DNA from 3 places in the Gorillibacterium sp. CAU 1737 genome. Region 2 is predicted to be linked to each of the others. Evidence: riboswitches for the same ligand, from Rfam matches in the RefSeq annotation. Region 2 holds a riboswitch; each other region holds the start of a gene.
The links. A riboswitch is a leader RNA that binds a small molecule or an ion and turns the genes downstream of it on or off. The one in region 2 is predicted to bind cyclic di-GMP.
Positions count from the first base shown of each region.

Region 1: it holds a riboswitch for cyclic di-GMP, as region 2 does, so the genes downstream of both, AAFN83_RS10880 (4'-phosphopantetheinyl transferase superfamily protein) here and AAFN83_RS00750 (fibronectin type III domain-containing protein) in region 2, are expected to answer to the same signal.
Region 3: it holds a riboswitch for cyclic di-GMP, as region 2 does, so the genes downstream of both, AAFN83_RS01295 (pyridoxal phosphate-dependent decarboxylase family protein) here and AAFN83_RS00750 (fibronectin type III domain-containing protein) in region 2, are expected to answer to the same signal.

Region 1 is NZ_JBDQQO010000004.1:244,728-251,478, reverse strand. Features, by position in the region: gene AAFN83_RS10900 (ABC transporter ATP-binding protein) at 1-1,233, opposite strand, end outside; gene AAFN83_RS10895 (BMP family lipoprotein) at 1,484-2,578, opposite strand; gene AAFN83_RS10890 (L-lactate dehydrogenase) at 2,946-3,905, shown strand; gene AAFN83_RS10885 (hypothetical protein) at 3,969-4,472, opposite strand; gene AAFN83_RS10880 (4'-phosphopantetheinyl transferase superfamily protein) at 4,550-5,353, opposite strand; cyclic di-GMP riboswitch class I at 5,485-5,574, opposite strand; gene AAFN83_RS10875 (glutathione peroxidase) at 5,775-6,263, shown strand; gene AAFN83_RS10870 (hypothetical protein) at 6,355-6,751, opposite strand, start outside.
Region 2 is NZ_JBDQQO010000001.1:169,489-176,239, forward strand. Features, by position in the region: gene AAFN83_RS00745 (MFS transporter) at 1-969, shown strand, start outside; cyclic di-GMP riboswitch class I at 1,180-1,278, shown strand; gene AAFN83_RS00750 (fibronectin type III domain-containing protein) at 1,332-5,429, shown strand; gene AAFN83_RS00755 (fibronectin type III domain-containing protein) at 5,454-6,751, shown strand, end outside.
Region 3 is NZ_JBDQQO010000001.1:274,622-281,372, reverse strand. Features, by position in the region: gene AAFN83_RS01295 (pyridoxal phosphate-dependent decarboxylase family protein) at 1-1,654, opposite strand, end outside; cyclic di-GMP riboswitch class I at 1,737-1,821, opposite strand; gene AAFN83_RS01290 (hypothetical protein) at 2,179-2,418, opposite strand; tRNA gene AAFN83_RS01285 (tRNA-Lys) at 2,667-2,739, opposite strand; tRNA gene AAFN83_RS01280 (tRNA-Ala) at 2,755-2,830, opposite strand; gene AAFN83_RS01275 (hypothetical protein) at 2,936-3,499, opposite strand; gene AAFN83_RS01270 (GNAT family N-acetyltransferase) at 3,483-4,316, opposite strand; gene AAFN83_RS01265 (HAD family hydrolase) at 4,319-5,125, opposite strand; gene AAFN83_RS01260 (hypothetical protein) at 5,307-6,236, shown strand; gene AAFN83_RS01255 (AAA family ATPase) at 6,322-6,751, opposite strand, start outside.

The DNA of each region.
Region 1 (6,751 bases), on a different contig from region 2:
CGCCTTCTGCTGGTTCCCCCCGGACAGGGAGCGCACGACTGAGATCGGTCCTTGCCCGGATCGAACGTCGAAGCTCTTGAGGATTTTGTCCGCATAGCTGCGGATCGCCTGCCGACGAAGAATACCGCCTTTGGCAAACGGCTTTCGGTTGTAGATTTGAAGCACCATGTTTTCTTCCAAGGTGTAGTCCAAGACAAGTCCGCGACGCTGACGGTCCTCGGGAATGTGCCCGATGCCTTCATAAATGCGATCGCGAATGCTCAGCTTGGCTATGTCATGTCCGTTATACCAGATCGTCCCGGATTCAATCTTCCGAAGCCCCGTGATGGCTTCCACGAGTTCGGATTGACCGTTGCCTTCGACCCCGGCGACGCCGACAATCTCACCTGCACGCACTTCCAGGGAGAAGTCAGCCAGCCCAAGCACCTTCTTGCTGTTGTTCACGTTCAGATGCTCCAGCTTCAGCACCGTTTCACCCGGCGCAGCCGGCTTCTTGTCCACCTTGAAGGAAACGTTGCGTCCGACCATCATCTCCGCCATCGCCTGCTCGCTCGTCTCGGCCACGTTCACCGTTCCAATCGTTTTGCCTCGGCGAATGACGGTACAGCGGTCGGCAACCGCTTTGATCTCCTTCAGCTTATGGGTGATCACGATAATGGACTTGCCTTCCTTAATCAGGTTGCGCATGATCTTCATCAGCTCTTCGATCTCCTGCGGCGTGAGCACCGCCGTCGGTTCGTCGAAGATGAGGATTTCTGCGTCACGGTAGAGCATCTTCAAAATTTCCACCCGTTGCTGCATGCCAACGGAGATGTTTTCGATCTTCGCGTAAGGGTCCACATTCAACCCATAGCGCTTGGACAACGCTTCAATCTTCTTCGCTGCCGTCTTCAGGTCCAGCACCGGCCCCTTTCGAAGCTCGGAGCCTAATACAATGTTCTCGGTTACGGTAAAATTCCCGACCAGCTTGAAATGCTGATGGACCATCCCAATCCCCAAATCGTTCGCAACGTTGGGACTTGCGATCTTCATTTCCTTCCCGCGCACTTGAATGTGGCCGCGGTCCGGCTGATACATGCCGAACAGGATGCTCATCAAAGTTGATTTACCAGCGCCGTTTTCTCCGAGAAGCGCATGGATCTCGCCTTGCTCAAGGCGCAAGGTAATGTCGTCGTTGGCGACAACGCCGGGAAACTCCTTGCGGATGTTAACCATTTCTACTACATATCCCATGGAAAGCTTCTCCTTTTGGACAAGGATGGTGATCGGGCGGCTTGCACGATGGGAAAGTGCAAGTCGAAGGAACCTTCAGGCGGCAAAAAACGGCTATGCGGTCCCGCGGCTTTCGGCCGCGGGACAACATGAGCCCGTCCTTCAAACGTGGTGCGCGCAAGCGCTAACAAGCGCCTATCGGTGAAAAAAAAGACGGAGGCTTCCGTCTTTTTTTCATTTCTTCATGGGATGCAAGCATCCACTGAGGGAATTACTTGATCAGGGAGCCTTGTTCAGCAGCAACCTTCACGTCGCCCGATTTGATCTTGTCCGTTGCTTCTTTTGCCTTGGCAACGGCTTCTTCGTTAAGGTTCGGGTTTTCAACCGGGATGCCTACGCCGTCGTTCTTCGCATCGAAGACGAGGGTTTGTCCACCCTTGAACTTGCCGTCTACTTCGTCCTTGATGATGTCGAAGGTCGCTTGGTCGATCTTCTTCATAGCAGACGTCAGGATAACAGACTTGTTGTCCTTGCCGTACTTGCCGTCTTCGTATTGGTCAACGTCAACGCCGATGATCCAAGCTTCCTTGCCGGCTTCGGCACGGGTCTTGGCTTCGTTGATGGCGCCTACGCCTACGCCGCCAGCTGCGGTGAAGACGAATTTCACGCCGCGGTCGAACATTTGAGCAGCCAGTTGGCCGCCTGCCGCAACGTTGTCAAAGGAACCTTGGTAAACAACGTTTTCCGGCTTCAGGCTGATCTTGGTGCCGTAGTTGTCGTTCGCATATTGCAGGCCTTGTTGGAAGCCCCAGTTGAACTTTTGAACGGCCGGAATTTCCATGCCGCCGATGAAGCCAGCTTCGCCTTCCTTGACTTGAACTGCAGCCGCTACGCCCGCGATGAAGCCGGACTCTTGCTCTGCGAAGAAGACGGATACGGTGTTTTCTTTGACAACATCAGCTGCGCCTTCCTTGCCGGAGTTCGGAGCTGCGTCGATGATCACGAATTTCGCGTCGGTGTATTTGTCTTGTGCGTTGAAGATGGCCGAGGAGAATTTAAAGCCCGGCGTAACGATGAACTTGTAGCCGGCGTCGTACAGGTTGCCGATTTCTTTCGTGTACTCAGCTTCCGTCGTTCCGTTCGGCTTGATGTACTTATCGCTGATGCCCAGTTCCTTCTCTGCCTTCTTGATGCCTTCCCAGGTACCTTGGTTGAAGGATTTGTCGTCGATGGTTCCTGCGTCGGTAACCATGCCCACTTTCAGGTCGGACTTCGCTCCGCTTCCGCCTTCTTCTTTCTTCCCGCAGCCTGCGACGAGCGTCAACATCAGAGCGAGAACGGTTACTGCGATTAAGCCTTTTTTCATACGCCAATGCCCCCGATAAAAAGTATTGTGTGAAGCAAACTCATACCTCTCTACTATATTCCGAAAAATAAGCTTTTTCAATAGAAAAATTGTTTTTTTGTCATATATTCTGCCATCACCCCTCACGTTATCCTACCGTTGGGTCCAGAGCCAAGGGAAATCATTCGTCTTTTTCATGATTTTGATAGTATGTCCAGCACATGGCTCACCTATTCGAACGGGCTTGGGGAACGAAGAGCAGGAAAAGAACGGCTTTCTCAGTTGGTGATAACCAATCTTTTTCACGGTCCCTTGCTTTTGTTTTCGGCAAAAGGATGATATCCTTGTGTTATGATAATTGACATTTCAAGCGTAAAGGAGTTTTGCAATGGCAAGCACGGTTCGCAAAGTCGCGATCATCGGCATGGGGTATGTGGGCTCCAGCTGCGCCTATTCCCTCATCAATCAATCGGTATGTGACGAGATTATGCTGATCGACCGGAATCAGGACCGGGCTTACGCCCAGGCGCTTGATCTCTCCCATTGCATGGACTTCGTCCATTCGCGGACCAAGGTTCATACCGGCGCCTATGCAGATTGCGGCGACGCCGACATCGTCATTTTGTGTGCGGGCCCGAACCCGAAGGAAGGACAGACGCGCCTCGACGTGCTGGATGCGGCGGTAGAGGTGACGACAGGCATTGTTCAGCAGGTGATGGCAAGCGGATTTTCAGGAATCTTCCTCATCGCGAGCAACCCGGTGGATGTCATCACGTACATCGTACGTCAGGTTTCCGGTCTCCCGCGAAGCCATGTGCTCGGAACCGGGACGTCCATCGACTCCTCCCGCTTAAAGACCCTACTCTCGGAATACTTGTCGGTTGATCCCCGGAGCGTACAAGGATATGTGCTTGGGGAGCACGGAGAATCGCAATTCCCGGCGTGGTCCCACGTTACCATCGGAAGCAAGCCGCTTCTCGATATCCTGGAACAGCATCCCGACCGCTTCGGTCACATGAACCTCGAAGAGATTGCGTACAAAACGCGCAATGCCGGCTGGGAAATCTTCCATCGCAAGGGCTCGACCCATTACGGCATCGGCAACGCGCTCGCCCATATCACGCGCTCCATCTTCAATGACGACCATCGCATCATTGCAGTGTCCGCTATTCTAGACGGCGAATATGGCCAGAAGGACGTATGTGTAGGAGTACCGGCAATCGTCACCCGACAAGGGATGAAAGAGATCGTCGAGCTGAAGCTCCCGGAGAAAGAGCGGAGCCAGTTCGAGGCGTCCTGCGAAATCATTCGCACGAGCATCTCTTCCATTCAACACAATCATGGATAAGGGAAAAATAACGAACAGCGCGCACCGACATTCCGGTGCGCGCTGTTTTTTGTTGGTTCCGGGTTACACCTGTTTTTTCTTGAGCAGCATGAAGGCGAGGCCCGCTGCAATCAAGGCTACCGCAATGAAGGGCTGCCCCATGATCGTTCGGTTGAACAGCGCCTCCACGGTAAAGACCGCGAAGAACAAGAGCGATATGACCAGCAAAATGTTGATGGGAACGAGCAGCCACTTGTTCCGATTGCCGAACCAATACAACTCCAGAAGTCCAACTGCCGGAGCAAGGATGAAGCCCGGCCAGGTGGTTCCCCACTCACCGGTCAGCATCGAGACCTGACAGACGAGCCCGACCGTCAGCAGGATCCCGCCCGGCACGAGCAGCCCGGCATGCCGCCGGTTCGTCATGGAGAAGTACATCCAATGGAAGAAGAGCCCGACGGGTATGATGAAGATCGTCGCCCAGAACGTACCGAATATTGTTCCGGCGTCCAGCTCTCCCCCTCGGTTAAGAATCAGATACACCCCGAGCAAAATGAGCACCGGGCCGATCACCGCACGCTTGTTCATCTTGAACCCTCCCGAATTCCGTAAGTTTCAATACTTCTACAGTACCAGCATTCGGGAGAAAGGTCATCCATCTTTGGTCAAGAAAAGAAACTGGACCAAAGACCGGGTACTTTCCGCAAGCCGAGCCCCCGTTGAATGCGGGTCACAATCGACACCGGCTTCGGCAGCTCTATATGATGAGGAGACAGCAGCTCAGGTGCGGAGAACGTCTCTCCGCAGCAAGCTGCAACCGAATACCCCTCCGGCAATTCGAAATGACTAAACTGAAGGGCGGCGTTGGGTTCCTTATCCTTTTCCATCAGTTGGGGATAGACCGCATGGAACTTCCGGCCCGTTTCTGCCGATTCCGGCTCATATCCCATGCGAGAAAAGTCCAGCTCCGAGAAGGCGACTTCTCCGAACCGGCTTCCTTGCGCCTTCAGATACGCCTCCTTCAACGTCCAGAATCGGAAGAACCGCAGCCGCTTCGTCTCTTCGGTAGAAGATTCCTGGCAGAACGCCTTCTCCTGATCACTGAGGCATTCATCCAGCAGCTCGTCCATAATCGGCCGTGGACGTTCCACATCCACCCCGATCTGCCCCGTTGGATGGATTCCGCATACCACCATATTGCCGGAGTGGGAGACCGAAAAGCTTCCTTTCCAGTTCGGAGAAGCGAGATAGGGCTTTCCTCCCCGTTCTCTTCTGAGCTCTCCGTCAGCGTGGTACCGGAAGCGAATCAATGATTTGACCAACGTATACCCGGCTAGGAGCGAAAAGACCTCCTGTTCGGTCCCTCTTACCTGCAGCGATTTCACCTCACGCTCCGAGAGCAGCGAGAGCAAGCCCTCGTACTCAATGGTCCAATTGTCCAGGGAAAACACGACGAGACACGGCTTCATGGATGGATGCCTCCTTATCGAATCCTTGAAGCTACTCTTGACTGGGATGTGCCATACTTTGTCGCTCCGGAGCATGAAAAAAAAGTGAACCAGAGGGCCCAAAAGCCATAGTTCACCAATTTGCTTAACGTGCGTGCAACTGGCTGACAAGTCCATGGCGAATGGACGTAGTCCCTATAGCTTTGCGTCACTATCTTTCGATAGTTTTGCCAGTATTCAGTTGGCCGATAACCGGGAGAGTCGCTTGGATTTAAATGATATTTCTTGTGATAAACTTACCATGTTTTTACGGATAAAACCAGTCTTTTTACGCAACAATCCTTCACAGAATCGACTTTGACTTATACAATTATATTGTTTAAAATGTAAACACAGAGTTCCGTTGCATCGGTTTCATCCACTCGACAGGAGGAAGGATTCCATGAGTATCTATGACTATGACGTAAGAACGATTCGCGGAGAGCAAACGACACTCGCCCCCTACAAAGGAAACGTCCTGCTCATCGTGAACACGGCGACCAAATGCGGATTCGCACCGCAATTCAAGGGACTGGAGAAGCTATACCAGGATTACAAGGATGATGGCTTCGCCGTGCTGGGCTTTCCAAGCTCACAGTTCGCGAATCAGGAACTGGATGACGACGGGGACATCGCGCAAGTGTGCGAGCTCAACCATGGCGTGACGTTCCCGCTCTACGCCAAGATCGACGTGAAGGGCCCGACCACGCACCCGCTGTTCCAATTCCTAACGGAACAGGCTCCAGGTCTCTTTGGCTCCCGCTCGATCAAATGGAACTTCACCAAATTTCTGGTTGGCCGCGACGGCAAGGTGCTGCATCGGTTTGCTCCCAAGGACACACCAGAGAAGATCGAGAAAACCCTCAAGAGCGTGTTGGCCTCCGGCAAATAGTCCAGCCCGATAGCCGCAAGCAAAAAAAGAAGACTCCGTCTTCAGGAGACACCTCCTGGGATGGAGTCTTTTTGCATTTGGACTCTCTGATCTAGGAGGAGGAAGAGGCCCGGCTTAACCAGTAATGAAGGCCCCCTTGCTCCAATTGGCGCCGGGCTTCCGCAATCTCCATAGCTCCGCGCTGCAGATCCCGCAAGAGCGCGTCATGGAAGAGGCGCAGGGCCTCCAGCTTCAGCCCGGAGTAGTCGCAGGCTTCATAGCGGCGAGCCGCGAGCAGGCTGAAGCAGGTCAAGCCCTCGTCGAGGAACAGGAACCGCTTCACGTCCGCTTCGGTGAGGCTGGCGTCAGGCGGCTTCCCCTGACTCGACCGGACCAGAGAAAGCAGGCTGTTTCCCTTCCCTTGATCCTCTACGAGATCGGCCTCCCAGTCCACCCAATCATCCGCCATTTGCATGGCAACAAGAGCCTCTTCCAGAAGTCGAGAGACT
Region 2 (6,751 bases):
AGCGCCGTCTCCATCTTCGGGGTTTTGCTCGCCATTCACTTCGGAAGCTGGAAAGCGGTATTCTTCGTCACTTTCGTCTCTTCGATTCTATCGCAATTCTCTCAGCCCTCAGGGTTGAAGTTATTTAAGCTGCATGTTCCAGAAGCGCTCATGCAGACCGGGATGTCGGCTTATCAGACGCTGTTCGCCATCTTCATGGTCCTTGGTCCGGGCCTTGGGACGGTTGTTTTCAGCAACCTGGGCATCGAATGGGCGATCGCCATCACCGGCGTCGCATTCCTCGCCTCCGCCGGCGTGCTCGTTTTCCTTCCGAAGGATCGGAAGAGTGAAGCCTCCTCTTCGGGCAAAGCGGTGTGGGACGAGATGAAGGCAGGCTTCCGCTATGTGTGGTCCAGCCGGCTTCTGGCCCGTCTCGGCAGTTGCTTCTTCTTTGCCGGGTTGGGCATCGGCCTCATCCAGCCGCTCGCGATCTTCCTGATCACCGAGCAGCTCGGATTGCAGAAGGAGATGCTGTCCTGGCTGCTCACGGTCAACGGCATCGCCATGTTGATCGGCGGAGCGCTGGCCATCGGCTTCGCCAGCAAAATCTCGCCGCAGAAGCTGCTCGCTCTGGGGACGATGGTGAGCGCCATCTCGATCGCCATCTGCGGCTTCTCCACGGTCTTCGCCGTCACGTTGGTCGCGCAATTCTTCAGCGGCCTCGTCGGTCCGTTCATCCAGATCGGCATCAACACGATGGTGCTTCGCAACACGGAGGAGGCGTTCGTGGGCCGGGTCAACGGCATCCTGAACCCGCTCTTCATGGGAGCGATGGTCATCACCATGTCGCTCGGCGGCTGGCTTGCCGGGGTGTTTACCCTGACACCGGTGTACCTGCTCGCCACGGTGATGCTGCTCGTATCGGCTTTCGTGCTCGTCCCGCTCTTCCGCGAACCTGGCGGAACCAGTCCTGCTCAGGAAGCGGCATAAATTGGTTGAACGGAACTCCGGCTCGCGTTTGGCGAGCTGGAGTTTTTTGTGCGGTTTTTCCTGTACCAACCTGGAATGGATGGAAGAAATCATTTTCAGGAGAAGTCGTTCGGAAATTATACATATTTTTGAAAAGGAAATGTGCTAGGATAATAGAATTACTTGTGATGTGCAAAAAGTAGGAATATTGGTCGAAAGATGAGCCAATTGAACGAATAAAGGCAAACCCGGACGAAAGACGGGGACGCAAAGCTATGGGCCTAACGCTGCAGATTGTGAATCTGTGGACATGGTCGCCAGGCCGCCGAACTCAATTGGCTTTTTTCTGTGCAAAAATATTGATTCGATCTAGGGGGCTAGTTATGTCTAAGCTTTTCGGTTTTATTTCCAAGTGTCTTTGTCTGCTACTATTTATTAATTTGTTGATTCCTGCTTTTTCTGATTCCGTATCGGCTCAGTCGGATGCCAGTCTGGTGAAGGTTAGCTTCCAAAGTCCATTGCTAGACCCGCCTGTCGGGTACGTAGCTGACTTTGGCGAGATCATGGGGGACCGAAATGGATTCCAATATGGCTGGAACTTCGACCATACATCAGAGACTGTAAGCAATGCCACTTACAGCAACTCTCAAGATTCCTCGATCCGTATTCAACCAGGTGGGGAATGGACCTTATCCTTAGAAAATGGGACTTATCAAGTGCAGGTGACGGTTGGAGATGCTGTATATGCGAGCATGAACTCTATCTATGTTGAAGGAACACCCTTTTGGGTCAAGAGTGCTCTTCCTGCCGGAAAGCACGCTACCCTTCAAAAAACGATCGTCATCACTGACGGGCAACTGACTGTCAATCAAGGGAAAGAAGAAACGGGCTTAACCCGATTGAACAACATTGAAGTGTCTAAGCTTCAAAAACATACCCCGGTCCTCAATCCAGCAAAGATTTTGGAGGAAGCCGTGCCCAATCAAATTCCGGGAAATAAAGTCTATCTATCCGGGACGATGGTTAATGAGCATAGCGCGCCTCCATTTATGCGCGTGGATGGTTTGAAGGAAGCCATTGGGGATTCCATGACCAACCAAATCAAGGTCATAGATGATGAGATCAACCAATACCGTCAACAAGCCAGTTTAACCAGTGGAAACGATCCTGCTTCGATTCAGCAGGTAATTCTCAACCATCCGAATCCGACACCTATTGTGAGAGCAGGAATGTTGAATCTGGAGTCGGATGCGACTTGGGGAGCGCCGAACAAGCCAGTTGTCCTGATCTTAGATGGATTAAATACAAACCGGAATCTATCCATCCGGGTCTATGGAACATTGATCGTCAATTCGGATCTACACGCAAACAATTCGTTAACCATTGAAACCATAAAGTGTGGCTCTGTTCAAGGTGATCTTTGGGTTAAAGGGGATCTCCATTTAAACAATGACTCTCAACTCCATATTGCCAATCAGTTGTACGCAGGGAATCTGATTTACAACGGGGGCACCTTGAAGGTTGATGCCAAACAGGTTTTGGTTCGGGACAACATGAACATTAACACGGTTGTTCAGATGGACATTCGTGATGAGATGCTCATTGGTGAAATCATATCCAACAATCGGACCGCAGATTTGAATGTGAAAGGCGGAGACTTGTTTGTTCGGGGCCAGGTCAGCATTAATAATCAGCTTACTGTAAAGACAGGCGGTTTGTTTGCAATGGGAGGGAATTTGGTATCCAACTCCAAGCCTCTCATCGAGAGCGGTAGTTCTGTTGGGCGCACCAAGCTGGATTATACGTTGTATGGACTTAAAGCAGAGTATTATCCCGAGAAGAACTTTTCCGGTCAGAGGACCTTGAAACTGGATGATGCCATCAATCTGACCTCTCAGCCGAAATTGGGTAGCCCTGGGTATGAAGATAACGAATTTTCGGTTCGATGGACAGGACAATTAACGGCGAACTACAGTGATCTTTATCAATTCATCGTAGATATCAAAGGCGGAGCCCGTTTGTGGATCAATGACCAGTTGTTAATTGACAACTGGACAGGAACGACGGATTCCATGAAAGGGGAAGTCTCGCTTGAAGCGGGACAAGCCTACAACATCAAGCTGGAATACAACAGCGTTTACGGGAACCCAACGGCTCGGCTCCAATGGGAATGCGCTCAGCAAAACAAGGAAGTAATTCCACGAATTCAATTTAATCCTTTCAAAACACCAGAAACATATGGCGTTGCAACGGAAACCAGCTTCTCACTTCAATGGGAGCAAGTCTTTAATGCGGATGGGTATGAGCTTCTCTTTGATGGGAGCTTGTATTTGGTTGACTCGTCGGCATCCTATTCGTTTGATGATTTGAAACCGGGAACGCTTCATACCTACCGGGTCAGAGCAGTCAGCGGGGATTTAAAGGGAAAGTGGACACCAACACAAGAGTTTTGGACATTGCCGGATGTTCCCGAGAACATTCAGATTACTTCCACCAGCAAATCGATATCTCTCAGTTGGTCACCGGTAGAGGGAGCAACTGATTATGAGGTGGAATTTAACCATGACATTGTCGATATCGGCAATAAAACGAGCTATGAAGTGGCGGATTTAAATCCAAATATGCAAAAAGTATTTCGGGTGAGGGCCAAGAACAGCAGTGGGGTTGGCAAATGGAGCCGTGTGATTGCGAAAGCCACACTAGTGGCAGTACCCAAAAATCTTCATGGAGAGGCATTTGATCAATATGTTCAATTAAGTTGGGACTCCGTCTCAGGAGCAACTTCATATTCCCTTGAAGCAGACGGGATCCTGTTTAGCAATATAACAGAAACATCCTTTCAACATACTGGATTAACGGCGAACACCGCTCATCACTATCGGATTCGAGCTAACAATGCAGATGGATACAGCGAGTGGAGTGATCCCATTGGGCTTACCACTCCCCCTTCCGTTCCGACTGGACTAAAGGGGGAGGTATCGGGAGATAAGATTACCTTGTCATGGGATGCAGTGTCAGGCGACGTTACCTATGAACTAGAGGCTGACGGAGTCTTGATCAGCAAATTAACCAAGACACAATACACACATGAGAATTTGAAGTTGAACTCAGAGCACACCTATCGGGTTCGGGCTAAAAATGCCTCGATTGCCGGCCAATGGTCATCGATCCTCGGCATGACTACCCATGCAGGGGTTCCTTCAAATGTTAAGGGGCGAGCGAGCGCTACTGAGATCGAAGTAACCTGGGAAGTGGTCTCAGGCGCCACCGGGTATGACATTGAGGTGGATGGAACCGTCATTCGTAGTGGCATGATCCCTTCCTATACCCATAAAGGCTTGGCTCCTATAACCGAGCATATGTATCGAATCCGTGCACGAAATGCAGGTGGGGCTGGAGCTTGGAGTGCTCGAATTACTTGTGTCACTTCATTGAATCGACCCGAATCACTAAGCTCGGAATCCTACCTAACCTCCATTAAGGTTTCGTGGAAGCCCGTTTCAGGAGCAACCGGGTATGAGCTTCTAGTAGATGGAGAAAGCATACTGGTTGGAGCGGCTACCGAATATGAACATGAGGACCTAGAACCGTATTCTTGGCATGTGTACCGAGTAAGAGCTTTATATAAGAACCAAGCGGGGGAATGGAGCGCACCTTTGACCCAATCAACCCTGTTGGGCATTCCTGGTAACATCCAGGTTGAAGCAGGCAGTGACCAAATCGCACTCAGTTGGGAGCCAGTCACCGGTGCAACGGGTTATGAAGTCGAGGCAGATGGAGTGATTAAAGAAACCGATTCAACCTACTTCCGACATAGAGGCTTACTGCCAAACACGGAGCATCATTATCGAATTCGGGCCAAGAACGATCGCGTCGTCAGCGCTTGGAGTGACTGGACCACCCTAATCACAGGGATGACGGCCCCCTCCGTTCCTCTGAATTTTACGGCGACGGCGACCACACATTCCATTCAGCTCTCATGGACTCCTTCTGTTGGAGCGACTGAATATGAACTTGAGGTGGACGGCAAGATCATGCCTGTCATGGAGACAAGCTATGTTCATAATGGCCTATCTCCGAATACCACACATACGTACAGGGTAAGAGCCAAGAATGCCGTCGGTGTCAGTCTTTTTACCAACAAATTGAAAAAGAATACAACACCAGAGATTACCATGAAGATCGATAAGGACACCTCGTTTAACTTTGTAATGGTTATACCTCAAAAACAAGGGCTTTCTACCCGGCAGGTAACCGTGACGTATAATGCCGATCAGCTTCAAGTGGAAGATCTTTGTGCTCAGACAGCTGCGATTGAGAAGGCACCAGGAAAGATAGCGGGAACCCATATCACGATTGTCTCCGTGGTACCAGGCAAGATTGTATACAGCATTGAGAATGCGGATAAGACCGTTATGAACAGCGTGAAATTTTCAGCGAAGACAAATGAGTTCACGAAGGTAACGTATACGATTGAGTAGTTAGTGAAAGGAGAATCATCACGTATGGAAAAAATACGACTCGCTCTTGTTTTCATACTTGTTATTTCGCTAGTTTTTCCTGTTAATACGGGGTTTTCTGAGGGGCAATATTACGTATATGACAAATATGGCTATGACACGACACTTATTACGGAATATTGTGTCGAGTATACAACAGATATTTTCTACAACAGCAATGGAGAACAGACGGGGTCATCTACCTATTGTATTAAATATGAGCCTTACGCCGAACCCTTTTACGTGTATAGAAAGACTAGCTTTATTGAAAGTGTAGTAGCACTCGATGGTTCTTATAGTAGTTCAGGGTATACAAATGGTTTTTGGTACGAAAGAAGAGGCATTTATAAGCTTCCGCAAATGGAAATCATTACACCTGTTAATCAAATGGTTATAACTGAACAATCAATAATCCCAATTCTCAAGGTTTCGGGAACAAGCGGGTCCACATTGTCTGTAAAATACTACATTGATTCCGAAACAACTCCTCGTGGGACTAGATTAATCACGAATGCAGAAACACCTCAAGTTGTAACATTTGACTCGCTAGATATAAGAGGCTTGTCGGAAGGAGTCCACACATTAATGTTTAGTGCTGGTGATGAATTAAAGACGATTGAAGAGCTCACTTCAATCGTCATCGATAGATCTAACCCTACAATCGATTCAATAAATTCATCAGCTACTGAATCGCAAATCACACTTACAGGCTCTGCTCATGATGCACTCTCGGGTTTACATAGCAGCCCGTATAACTTCACCATAGGTTCAGTATCCAGTGGATGGACTTCCGAGAATACCTTTAGTCGTACAGGCTTAACTCCAAACACGGATTATACCGTTAAAATTGAAGCAAAAGATGCCGTAGGACATGTCGCTAGTCAGACGCAATCCGTCTACACACGAGCCGAGAAGCCTTCCTTGTCGATCTCCGCAACTACTGAAAATTCATTCCGCCTCTCGTTGTCGGATCACAATCCAGCCGGAACCCAATACCTGATTCAGGCTGGAGCTCAGTATGTGAACAGCTCAGGAATCATCACAAGCACCCCAGAGTGGATGAGTCCTGCAAATAAGAGCATTACGGTAAGCGGGCTTACAGCGGGGACCAGCTATCCCTTGCAAGTGAAGGCACGGAACACACAAGGGGTGGAAACAGCAAGCAGCTCCTTCATCGCTACGACTTTACCTCTTCCCCCATCCAACGTAATCGATCAGTTGTCTCAACAATGGATTAAACTCAGCTGGCCTGCGGTGGCTGGAGCAACCGGCTATGATGTAGAAGCCGATGGCATTGTCAAAAA
Region 3 (6,751 bases), 110 kb from region 2:
TAGGCGTTTCCGAGTATTTCTCATACACGAGCTCGACGTTCTCTTTCAAGTACCGGACAATCTCTGGAACATGGCCGATCTCCGTGTAGGGGGAGATGACGAAGATCTTGGTCGCATACAAGGCTGTGCTGCTGCCGTCCTTGGTGGGAACCACCAAATGCTTTTTGGTATCGCCGAAAAAGATTCGGTCGCGCTGTTCGCCCAGCACTTCAAACAGACGTTCGTTGAACCGGTTCGTGCGCTCGATGTCCGCCAGCGTGCATTGGCCGGAGCATTCGTCCCGGAAGTCGTGTGCCCCTTCAGGATAAATGCGGAAGAGCGTAACGATCCCCGGATTGTCCGGGTTTACGATCTCCGCCTGCGGCAGCTCGTCGCGAATAGCAGCCCGGAACGCCAGATTCACCTCGACAAACTGGGCCAACAGGCGCTGATACCCCTCCATTCCAAAAGCAAGCAAGGCGCTGTAGATGCTGATCGAACTGGCCATTCGCGAGCATTCCAGCGTATAACCGGTATGATATTGCCCGTACCCCCGATGGCCGACATATGGGGTCTCCTCCTCCTTCAAATCGACCAGATTCAAATCTGCCGCATCCTGGATCAGGAACAAGCTGGTCAGGTAAGGCGTTTGACCCAGCTTTTGAAAATCAAAGCAGAGTGAATCGGCGAGACGCAAATGGTTCATTTTCCGCTGGATACCAAGCAGCGCTTCACAAACCTCCGGCTTGAACGCAAGCGGGTTGGCTGCGAAATCGTACTCGTTAAAGAAGGCGAAAAAGCCGCCCAAAGCGGAATCGGCATGTAGATGCGGACGGCGCAGACCATGCTTTGCCGCAATCTCTGAAGAAACGCGTGATATTTCCTCCACATCGTCAATGCCCATCGCATCGGTCGTTCCGGTTGTAGCAACGATATAGATGGGAATGCCACCGTTCGCGATCACCTCTTCCAGCTTCGACCGCAGGTCTTCGACATCCATGGAGCTGTCCGGCATCGTACGAACCTTGACGAGACGACTGCTGCCCAATCCGGTAGCCTCCATCGACTTGAACAGGCTGTAATGGGCGGCTTCCGAGCAAAACGTATAGAAGTGGGAAGGGACCCCCAGGCGAGGAGCATCCGGAGCGAATTTCGCGATGGCCATCCGAAGACCGGAGAACACCGCTCCTTGCCCTCCCCAAGTGGTATAGCCTCCGCTCCGCTCAGGCACATATCCGATCAGCTTGGACATCATGCTGATCACGCGAACCTCGGCCTCCGCTCCCGCAGGGCCATAGACATCCCACAAGTTATTGCCGTTTACGAGAAAGGCCGTCAGCATTCCCAGGATTCCCGGGATGCTTGCCATCGGCAGAATATTCGTCAAGAAATACTTGGTGTGGTACGGATGGTTATGCAGCAGCTTGACAAGATCCTCATTCACTTGCTCAAGGGGAGTGCTGCTTGATGGAATTTCGCTGGTTTGAATCAGATCCTTGTAGAACAGATCGGTACGCTCTTTCTCCCCTTTCAGGTTCACCCCGTCCGGATTCTTGAGTTGGTCCACCCCGTTGACAATCTGTTCCATGAGCTTCACAAACCTGATACGATCTGGTTCATTCCCATCCTCACTTGGAAAAAATGACGGTACCGATGACTGCATACGCTCCGACACAGCTCTCTCTCCTCTCATCTGGCCAAAACCAAATAAAAAAGGTGAATACGGGTAAAAATGCCCATACTTCACCAATTACAGAATGTGCAACTGGCTGGCCTATCCACGAGGATGTAGCCCCTATAGCTTTGCGTCCCTACTTTTCAATAGGTTTGCCGAACTATTCAATTTCACCAAATAGACATATATATCCATGAAATGACAAAATAAGTTTGCAATTCCGGTTCTTATTATAGTCTATATTTGGAAGTATGGCAATCAAATCTAACATCCTATGAGATGTAGATATTATGAACTAGAGAGGGAGTCCTATTGGCAGGCTCGTATGGAGGGGAAGAAAGCAAAAAGAGCGGCATCACTGCCGTTCTTTTTGGAATAATTATCCTCACACTTTATGTAAACACGTTCTTATAAAAAGTCAATTGAATCAACTTTTGTCTTTGCGAAGCGCTAGCAATCTTTAGTAATGAATATGTTATATTTATTATGCCTTTTTTAGCAAACATGGTTCTATACCTTGTATTTCACTTGACACCTTTATCAATTATTCCAATCGCATAATCCTTAGCGCCTTCAAGCAACTTTTTTCTCAGAGCCTTCTTATTGACTGGGTCTTGTTCTGACTTAAACCAGTTTTTATTGTGTTTGAAAACACCATTAATCTGATCAATTGATGCAGGTAACCCGAATATATCAGTCAGGATAAATTGAATGTCTGAAACTGAAAACGAGTCTCCCTTTCCCTCGTTAAAAATAATAAACATTGAAAGTATCATCTGTTCTTTAAAACTGTCCAACTTTTTTAAAAAATAATGGAATGTATATCTTTGTATTTATTCCTCATACAGGAAAATCAAACATTATCAAAGATTCTTCATACGGGGCAGTAATTCTATCGCAAGAGGCTTCTACCTAGTTTCCTAAATAATCCATCATACCTCATTTTTCAGTTCCGATAATGGTTTATGAATACAAACAAAAAGAACGGCATCTCTGCCGTTCTTTTTGGAAGTGGGTTCTCAGGGGCTCGAACCCTGGACCGATTGATTAAGAGTCAATTGCTCTACCAACTGAGCTAAGAACCCACGTATGAAGTTGTTTGGTGGAGCCTAGGGGGATCGAACCCCTGACCTCATCGCTGCCAGCGATGCGCTCTCCCAGCTGAGCTAAGGCCCCGCTTTTCGTGAGCACCGATCACTTCGTAACGACCGGCCACAAGAAAAGATTATAGCGAACAATCGGGAATTGTGCAAGTGTTTTTCGAAAAAACTTTTTTAAGCGTTAATCTTTAGCATAATGGTACAAAACATAACCATCGTATTGGATGACGATTCCGTTCTTCAGCTGGTCCAGGTGCTCTTGATCAATTCCGAATCCAAAGTCAGCTCCCGGTCCGGAGCCCTGCTGTCCAACGGGAATAACCGTTCCATCCGGCTCGAAGACACGAATTGCCCCTGTTGGACTGCTGGCCGTTCCGTCCTCATGAAAAATCGCGTTGTATAAAAACGCTCCATTCCTGTAATCCAGATCAAAAGTAGTATGAAAGTTAAAATAGATATCATGTCCACGATTGATTACTTGGGCAAGGGAGATATGGGTTTGGTTGTTGTTTTGCATGGAAAGGGTCAGATCCTTCTTCTCATCCGGTTTGAAGGCGATCCATTCGGGCTTCACAAAGCATTCGAAAGGAACCTGCTCCTTGACGAGAGTCAGAGAATATCCGTCGAGGCCGATGACGTTCTGAAAAATCGCCTTGGCGGTGAAGTTCCGGTTATAATAGTACCCCCCTGCTAAGAGAATCACGACTCCCGTGATGACGAATACTTGCTTATTGAGCTTCTTCATGATCTCCCTCCCTATCAAACCAACAAATCGTGTAGTCAAAATCATGCTCCATCCCCACAGCTTTGGCGATTCGAAGCGAGCCTGTGTTGCTGGGGGTGCAGTCCCAATAGGGAGCGAGTCCGCGCTGGATTGCTTCTTCGACGTAGCGGCTAGCGACTGCCGTACCGAGGGCACGCTTCCGAAACCCCTCAAGCGTCTCGATATCAATGGCATGTGTATTTCCTGCTACAAATGCAGAAAAGCAGAGACTTACCAGTTGGTTGTCAGATTCCGCATAGTACCCATACCCCTGGTCGAGGAAGGCGTCGGTCGTCTCCCAGAAACGATGAATCTTTTTCTCCAGGAAAGAATGATTCTCCAGTCGTCTGGACTTCCATAACTCTCGATCGATTCTGTGAATCGCGATACCCTCCTCATGAAACTCAAACGGAGACCTGTGCTTAAATCGAAGGACATGTTGAAGGTCGCTGGATACGCTTCGCGAGGGGAATATGGAAGGGAGTGCCTTTCCCCACGTTTCCTTGTCTCCACCGATCTCCACAGCACCTACCGAAAGCTTCGCCAACCGGGGTTCAATAGCGGTTCTCATGTAATCGTCCAACTCAACCCGAAAAGACTGGCTATTCTCATCGCCAACCAATTGAAAGCCTTGCTGGCCCGGAATCCAGATAAGAGCAGCTGTAGGCTTCTCCGAATCATCCACATAAACTTCCCCTGGATGTTGTCCGCCTACCACAGCCTTCACTTCAAGATTCATGCAGGCATCGGTTAGCGGTTTGATCTTGTCAAAATCACCTTTGTTCAACTGGACAATCATCTCTATCCCTCCGCTTGGGTTCTCTCGTTATTTTGCAGCATCATCTCTAACACGAAAGCCACTCCGTCCTCATCGTTGCTCGCCGTAACTTCGGTTGCGATGCTTTTCAATTCCTCTATCGCATTGCCCATGGCAACGGAACGACCACAGAGTTGAAACATACCGATGTCGTTGCTGTCATCCCCAAAACAGATCGTATCCTCCGTCGAAATTCCATAGAGCTCGCACAGCTTCTTGATCCCATTCTCTTTGGATGCTTGCATGCTAGAGATTTGCGTAAGCATCCCTCTGTCCGTCGCGAGGATATGAAGGCTCGATCCATAGGTTTGGATCAATGATTCAGCTAGTTGGGTTCCAGCAAGGATGATTTTCGATGGACTCATTTTACATAACTCTGCAATGGATATCACTTCGGGCTTGCCTCTAACCTGCTTTAGAACTTCCTCATCGTACTCCTTAAGGCTGCACCATCGATCTTCTACCTCCAAGCTCAGATCAACGTTGGGTTCGTGCAGGAGGCAAAACTCGATGACTTCCTTTGAGAGGGTCGCTTCGATGGCATGATGATGGGAATAGGTAAGCTCCGGACTAACCACCAGGGCCCCGTTGTAGTAGACGAAGGAGCTTATCCGATGGATGGCTTCCGGCAAGAGCTTCCGAACCGCCCTTGGCGGACGTGCTGTCGCCACCATAATCTTGATTCCCGAACGGTGCACATCCAATAAGGCGCTGCAGGTCCGTTCCGAGACCGTCTTCTCCGAACAAAGCAGAGTCCCATCCAAGTCGACAATACAGGCTTTGTACTTCATTATTTCCCTCTCCATCATTCTGACCTCTGAATCGATCTTTGGTTAAGGATTCACCGGAAAGGGGGGCTATTCCTTTTTGAAAAAGATCAATCAGAGCCAATTGCCCATATTTTCTATTCCAGGGCCAAAATGTTACGTATAATGGAGAAAAGACCCATAAGGAGTTTAGGAGGACTGTCCTATGAAAACCCTAAGCTTGACTGCCTTCGAGGAAGTACGCCGATGGCTGTATCGGAATGCCCGGCCTCTGGAATTAGCCAGGTGGCAGTACCATTTTGAAGACGGGAGTGCCGAGAACGTGCTGCGAGCACTCGCCGCCTTCCAGAACGAAGACGGGGGATTCGGCCACGCCCTTGACGGCGACAATTGGAACCCGAACTCGACCCCCTACAATGCAGGAATCGCCATTGAGGTGTATCGCGAGCTGAACCTCTACGATCCCTCTCATCCTCTGGTTGAGAAGACGCTGGCCTATCTGACCCACACTGAGTTCTTGACCGAAAAGGGGTGGCCCTTCACCATCCCCTCCAACAGCGACTATCCTCACGCCCCCTGGTGGACGTACAGCGAGCAAAACAATGAGGAGAACGGGTACCATGCCACCGGAGGACTGGTTGGGTTTATTCTACGCTGTGGAGACAAGGGGAGTGGCCTGTACTCGAAAGCACTCGGGATTGCCGATGGTATGATGGAGAAACTCCGCGAACAGGACAAGCTGGAACAACATGAAATCGGTGCTTACTGTACCCTATTGAAGGATATCCAGGCAGCCGAACTGACGGATCGATTCGAGAGCGAGTGGCTCGCAAAGCGATTGCATGCCTTGGTTAATGAGGCCATCGAGCGCGATCCCGCCAAGTGGCCCTCCTACTCCATGCGTCCCACTATGTACATCGACTCCCCGAATAGCCCCTTCTATCCGGGAAACGAAGCCCTCGTCGAGGAAGAGCTCTCCTACCTCCTGCGCAGCCGCCGTGAGGGAGCGGTCTGGGCTATTATGTGGACATGGGCGGATTGTGAGCGGGAGTTCGCGATCAGCGAGCGCTGGTGGCAAGGGTACTGGGCGGTTCGCAATGTCCTCCTGTTGAAGGCATTTCATCGGCTTTCCTAACTCCACCCAACCATTCAAATCACAAAAAAAGGTTGTCCCCAAGCGGGAGAACCTTTTTCATGAAAAGACGATCCGCCTTCTCCGTTCAGCGATTATGGTCCAGGAACCTTCCGATCGTTGCCAGCTTTTCCTCCATCGATAGATCGCCTTCCAAGCGGAGAACCGGACAGGGCAATCCCATCAACCACTCTTCATGAAGCGCTCGGCTTCTCATCTCCACTCCAGCTCCATCGTAGTGGGACGCCCACTCCAGAAATTTCAAATAGGCGGAGTACCTCTTGCCGTTCGGCTCCACCTCTTGCCCGTATCGGCCAGCTTCCCTCTCCCGTAACCTCGTCATGCGGATCTCTTCAGGAAGCCACAGGAAGATGACCAAATCAAACAGGGGGATAAAGCGATCGCCCCATCCGCACAAGGAACCCGATAACACCCACTTGGGAGCAGCCAACAGATCCTCTGCCAACAGACGCTGCCGCTCCTCCACTTCTCTACATTGTGTAAAAGGCTCTTCCGTC